2 regions of the Lentibacillus sp. Marseille-P4043 genome follow, and region 2 is predicted to be linked to the other one. Evidence: riboswitches for the same ligand, from Rfam matches in the RefSeq annotation. Region 2 holds a riboswitch; the other holds the start of a gene.
What was found. A riboswitch is a leader RNA that binds a small molecule or an ion and turns the genes downstream of it on or off. The one in region 2 is predicted to bind lysine.

Region 1: linked by a shared signal. The riboswitch ahead of dapA (4-hydroxy-tetrahydrodipicolinate synthase) and the one ahead of C8270_RS10555 (Na+/H+ antiporter NhaC family protein) in region 2 are both predicted to bind lysine.

What each region holds. Positions count from the first base shown of each region.
Region 1 is NZ_LT984884.1:1,678,797-1,682,221, reverse strand. It holds partial or broken gene C8270_RS08250 (PTS sugar transporter subunit IIA) at 53-316, opposite strand; gene dapA (4-hydroxy-tetrahydrodipicolinate synthase) at 444-1,307, opposite strand; lysine riboswitch at 1,423-1,601, opposite strand; gene C8270_RS08240 (ABC transporter ATP-binding protein) at 1,774-2,559, opposite strand; gene C8270_RS08235 (ABC transporter permease) at 2,572-3,425, opposite strand, start outside.
Region 2 is NZ_LT984884.1:2,169,353-2,172,777, reverse strand. It holds gene C8270_RS10555 (Na+/H+ antiporter NhaC family protein) at 1-1,355, opposite strand, end outside; lysine riboswitch at 1,522-1,698, opposite strand; gene yunB (sporulation protein YunB) at 1,745-2,536, opposite strand; gene C8270_RS10545 (HD-GYP domain-containing protein) at 2,600-3,425, opposite strand, start outside.

The sequences.
Region 1 (3,425 bases), 490 kb from region 2:
GCTCTCTTTTTCCACATTCCCGACCAAATTTCAGTCCATTACACAGCCAACCTTAATGAATCGTATCCAACAGTTCGTATGCTTCTTCCTTAGTCGTTACGTTCAGCAGCTTTCCCCTGAATGTCTCGACCTTCAATTTGCGGGAAAGCATTTGTAAGATATTCAAATGGGCATCCCCTGCACTCTCTTCTGGTACAGCAATCATGAAGATTAATCGCGCATCCGTACCATCCATGCCTTTCCAATCTACTCCATCACGGTTAATTCCAAATGCAACAGATGGACGTTTTACAGCGGAAGATTTACCATATGGAACCTACTTTTTTTGGGGGACGTGGGGACAGGTTTGTTGTCCCAGCCTGATTTAGCGTAGTGGCGCGGGTTAGAGGGTGGGACAACAAACCTGTCCCCATGTCCCACCTGCCACCATCCTGCGTCCCAATCTATCTCAGAACCGCTTGCAATCTCCTTTTTTCTTCATCTGTTAAAGGCACCATTGGCAACCGAACATTTCCAACGCGAATGCCTTTTTGGTTTAACGCTTCTTTTGTTGGTGATGGGCTTGGTTGCGCAAATAATGCCTTCATCACTGGGAGAAGCGTTCGATGCATCGAAGCCGCCGCTTGTGTATCACCATTGTTAAAATGGCTGATCATTTCCTGCATTTCATTCCCCACGATATGGGCAGCAACAGAGACAACGCCTGCTCCGCCGATGGACATAACTGGTAATGTCAAACTATCATCTCCACTGTACAGTGTAAAATCATCAGGGGTTTGGCTGATCACTTTCGCCATTGCATCCAAATCACCGCTCGCATCCTTTATCGCCACAATGTTTTCAATCTCTGCTAATCGGACAACTGTCTCTACCGCTATTGCAACAACGCTTCGGCCAGGTACATTATATAGCATTACTGGTAGTGACGTGGACGCTGCAATAGCTTTAAAATGTTGAAACAATCCTTCTTGTGATGGTTTGTTGTAATAAGGTGTCACAAGCATTACACCATCGACACCTGCTTGTTCAGCCTTTTTGGTTAAATCAATAGAAGCTTTCGTGCTATTCGATCCGGTCCCAGCGATAACAGGTATTCTACCGTCCACAACCTTAACAACATAGGTGAACAATTCCGCTTTTTCATCGGTTGTTAGTGTAGGACTTTCTCCAGTTGTTCCGGCGATCACTAGTCCATCAGAACCATTTGTAATTAAATGATTCACTAAATTACTTGTAGCGTCAAAATCAATCTCTCCATTTTGATCAAATGGGGTAACCATTGCAGTTAAAACTTTACCAAAATCCATGACGACACACCCTTTACATATTTTTTAGTAAGTAAGGTAGTAAGGGTATCGCAAAGCAAACGCAAAAAAAGCAACAACGAGGGCTTCGCTGTTGCAGTAGAAACGATCGCTTCCTGCGTAAGATAGCCCTTCATATAGTCACCTATATGACAGTCCTGCATTTCTTCAACACAGTCCCAGCTTCAAGAACATGAGATTCTCTCTGCTTCGGCAAATCACCCCTTTCCACAATCGTCATTGGAACCCATTTTCCTCACATTGTGTACTGATGGCCCTTGCGCCTCTATCCTCACTTCAAACATATTGAAACAAGAAATGATTTAATTTAAACTCTAAAATAACACACAAACGTAACGATTACAAGAGGTGTGGAGTGGGACGTGGGGACAGGTTCCGCGTCCCACCCGCTATCACGCATCACTACGGCATTTCAGGCTGGGACAACTAACCTGTCCCCATGTCCCGCTCATCCTAATACGGCGCGGTCGCTTTCGAATTTGGTGCCGCGGATGCGTTGGAATTCTTTTAGTAGGTCTTCGATGGTTAGTTTTTGCTTTTCTTCTCCGTTTACGTCTAGGATAATTTGGCCTTTATCCATCATGATTAATCGGTTGCCTAAATCGAGTGCTTGTTGCATGTTGTGGGTGACCATTAGTGTCGTTAAGTTAAATTTGCTGATGACATCATCGGTAAGTTTGGTGATTAATTCTGCACGTGAAGGGTCCAATGCCGCTGTGTGCTCATCAAGCAGTAAAATATTTGGTTCGGTAAAAGTGGCCATCAATAGTGACAATGCCTGACGTTCCCCACCGGAGAGAAAGCCGACTTTGGCATTTAACCGATCTTCCAAATTCAAATTTAGGGATGCCAATGTCTTCCTAAACATTTCCTTCCGCTTCTTCGTAACACCTGGTTTCAATTTTCTTCTCTTATTACGCGCATATGCCATTGCCAGGTTTTCCTCAATGGTCATGGATGGTGCTGTACCGGCCATTGGATCCTGGAAAACACGACCGATATAGGCAGAACGTTTGTATTCGGGCAAATGAACAACCTGCTTGTCATTGATAATCACATCGCCAACATCCGGGATTAAATTTCCGGAGACAACGTTCATTAGTGTCGACTTACCCGCACCATTACTGCCAATCACAGTAACAAATTCGCCTTCCTTTAGTTCCAAATCTACACCTTGTAATGCTTTCTTTTCATCTGGTGTTCCTTCGTTAAAGGTAATTGAGATATTTTTCATTTCGAGCAAAATTTACACCTCCCTTACTTTTTCCTGGCTAAGGCTGGCGCGCTTTTCCAAACGGCGCTTTTTCTCTTTCCTTGCCTGTAAAACTTTTGGTGTTACCAATGCAGCGATTACGAGCAATGCGGTGATCAATTTCATATCGCCTGTTTCCAAAAATTCAACCCGCAGTGCCATCGCAACGACAATCCGATAAATAATCGCCCCACCAACAACAGCTAATGTGGCTCTAGCAATTGTCTTAGTACCAAATAGTGCTTCTCCAATAATTACGGAAGCCAAACCGATGATGATCATACCGATTCCCATGTTTACATCAGCGAATCCCCCATGTTGCGCAATCAAGCCGCCCGATAACGCGACAAGTCCATTAGAAAAGCCGATCCCAACAATAATTAATGAGTCCGTATTCGCAGACAGGCTTCGGATCATCACCTGATTATCACCTGTAGCCCTTAACGCAAGGCCCACCTCTGTTTTCAAATAGTAATCTGTCAACAGTTTGAAAGCTAATGTTATGACAATCATCACGATGACAATGCTCCATGTCGCTGGAACCCGATCCGCACCGAAGAACGTTAACACACCATTTAATAATTGGTCCAACCCTGTTGCCGCCCAAACCGACTCTAGCTGTGTAAAAATAGTTTTTCCATTTAAAAGGGACAATGTAGGCTGTCCCATGATTCGGAGATTAATAGAATAAAGGGCAATCATCATGAGAATCCCTGATAATAGGGCGTTAATTTTCCCCTTCGTATGTAGCACCCCTGTAACACAGCCTGCTAAAAACCCGGCTAAGGCTGCCAAAAGACTTGCAATAATCGGTGGTACACCATTCATAATCGAGATCGCAGCAACTG
Region 2 (3,425 bases):
CCTGTTGAAGATAAAATCGTTGTATCCGAAATAGGTGAACAATGATCACCAAACACAGATCCAGCTAGAACGGCTGCTAAGGCTGGAAGTAACATATTTGCATCAGTCAATACAGCCACCTCTGCAGCAATCGGTAACATAATGCCAAATGTCCCCCAGGAAGTACCTGTTGCTAAAGCCATAAACCCAGAAATAATAAAGAATAAAAACGGAAGTAATGTTGGACTGATGGAAGCATCATTTACAAGCTGTGCCAAATAATCACCTGTTTCCAATGTTCCAATTACGGAACCGATCATCCAAGCCATTATTAAGATATAAATAGCTGGAAGCATTGTTTTTATTCCTTCCAAAATAACGCTAACCAAATTTGCTCGCGGTTCACTTTGCTGCATATGGAAGATTAAAGCAGTTGCAACTGCTAATAGTCCACCAACAAACAGGGACAAGTTAACGTTTGTATTAGCAAAAATAGTCAATATTGTAGCATTATCACTGGCCTGTATTCCAGTAATTATCATCATCCCAACAGTTGCCACAACCAAAACAAGGATAGGGACAAGCAAATGATATATTCTTCCGTTTTTATGTGGCTCAAATGTTTCCTTCAAATCTCCAGGCACTTTTACGTCTGGATTAACAACCTCTCCTGTATCAAGTGCACGTTTTTCATGTTTACGCATTGGGCCAAAATCGATTCTCATATATGCTGTCAAAAATACAAAAAGTAGTGCTGCTAATGCATAAAAATTATACGGAATCATTTTCACAAAGGCTTCTAACGGTTGTATATCTGTTATTTCATTTGCTGCCAACAAACTTCCTAGTAAACCGATGATATAAGCGCCCCAACTGGAGATTGGAGAAATAACGGTTACAGGAGCAGATGTTGAATCGATAAAATAAGCCAATTTAGCTCGTGATACTTTGTGTCTATCTGTTAACGGCCGAGCAATTTGCCCGACAGCTAATGCATTAAAATAATCATCAATAAAAACAATAATTCCAAAGATAGCGGTCATAACTTGAGCGCCAGTTCTTGTTTTCACACGCTTAATCATCCATTCACCAAAAGCCCGACTGCCGCCAGACGCTGTTAAAAAAGCGGTCATAATTCCTAAAAATAACAAGAAACATAATAACAATATATTCCCGGCATTTAACGAACCATCTACAACAAAAATCGCATAAAACGTTTGCCAAATTTCTTCAATCGAAGCAATAATATTAAAATCATGAATAAATAATGCTCCAACAACAATTCCTACACCCAATGATAGTAGAACTTTTCTTGTAAGTAGGACTAAAACGAGCATAAGTAGTGCTGGAATTAATGAGTAAATTGTTCCTTCCATAATTGCTACCTCCATTTATAATAACTCGTACATAGAGATACGCCACAAAATAAGAGGAACTTAGCTTCATGTCCTATTTGGCAAACAATCCTTGCCAAAAAACACAAAAAAGCAACGATAGAAAATAACCTACCATTGCTAAAAAAAGTATACGTTATCCTCCATTTCGATCAGTAGTTCTCCATGCATTCCGATAAGCATGACAGTATATCCTTTGTTCAAAGATACACCAGCAATAATAAGTCTGACCCTTATTACACTTCGGCAAACAATCCTTTTGTCAATCATCATCGTTGTCATTCTCCGATTGATTACTAATCTCATTTGCACCTCTACCTCACCGATCTGATAAGGTTAAATTATTTAATTATTAACCTAACTATACTAAACTATTTATCATCTTGCAAGTCTTTTTCAAAGTCATCTTTCGGGATTGATATGGATGGATTATTATTTCCTCCCTCACCATAAAAATCTGGAACACCTAAATTAATTACTCCTGAAGTTGCATATACATCTGTACTTACTTCTTTTACTCCAGTTGAAAACGGTATAACAATTTGGACCTCTGCCTCTACATGAATATATACTTTAATTAGCGCACTATTAATCCCAAATCCCTCTATATCATGAACAACGTCGGTCTTTACATTACCAACGAGTTCTAAATTAACAGGGATTTTTGGTCCTAAGTTGGCAAAAATGGTATTACCTGTTGCCTGACCTAAAGGGATTTCTACTACAGTTGGATCCTCGTTACTTTTTTCTTCAGCTGTATCACCATAGTCTAGATTTAAATTTTCTTGCTCCTCCGGTGGTATTTCACCACTGTTCATTCGTTTAAAGAATTCCTCCACTCGATCCGTTGCATAACGATTAATTTCATTGACTGCAGCAGAATTAAATTTCCAGGAAGTGATATCACCATTTTCATTCTGCGTAACATCCGTTACATCTTGAAATTCATAGGTCTCGGCAAATTTAACAGCTGCATTTATCGCCCTTGTGGCGAATTCAGTTGTTTTTGTTTCTGCAACATCCATTAATGTTGGTTTAATTCCTTTATCAACTATTACAAAACTTAACCAAATCATTAACACAAATAAAATCATGGTGATAACAAAAATGTTTTTTACTGGAGGTGGTGATCGTCTCTTTCCAAAAGCTAGTCGTTTTCTCAATATGAAAACCCCCCTAAAACAACTTATGCTTGTTTTAGAGGGGTTAGAATTCCCGATTTTATATTATTTCTGACAAGCTGAAATCGTAACATTAACAATGGAAGCTAAATCGATTTCATACGGAGTTACAAGTTGGGTATTTTTTTCTTCAACAATTCGAACGATTGGGCGATCACATAGACTTTTATTTTGTCTGGCAACAACACCCTTTCGACCATCACTTAATTGAACAGACAATCCATTTGGATAAACCGCGACACTCTTTTTAAACGCTTCAACCATTTCTTTATCAAATAAGCAAGTTGCACCTGCATAAAGAATTTCTAGTCCTTCATGTGGTAGCATTGCATCACGGTAAACACGATTACTTGTAACAGCATCAAAAACATCGGCAATACCGATTAATTTTGCATATTTATGAATGGCGTCACCAACAAGTTCTCGCGGATAACCAGTACCATCTAACCGTTCATGGTGTTGATACGCACAATGGGCAATAACAGAAGGAAGATCCATTTGTTTCCGTAAAAAATCAAAACCTAATTTAGTATGTTGTTTAATCATTTCAAATTCTTCATCGGTTAGTTTACCAGGTTTCTGCAAAATATCCTGATCTAGAAAAATTTTACCTATATCATGTAGCATCGCACCAGTACCTATTTCAGATAATTCCTTTTTGGTGAGATTAAGTTCCGTACCGATAGCCAATGAGTAAATTGTAACATTTAAGGAATGCTGGAAAATATAGTCATCTGTAATAAAAATATTTGCCAGTAATGATAATGTTTCTTTACGATTTAGGATTTCGTTCATGATTTTCTCAACAATTGATGTTAATTGTGTTCCCTGTTTTTCAAAAATAAATGAGCGATTCTTAATTCCATCCTGC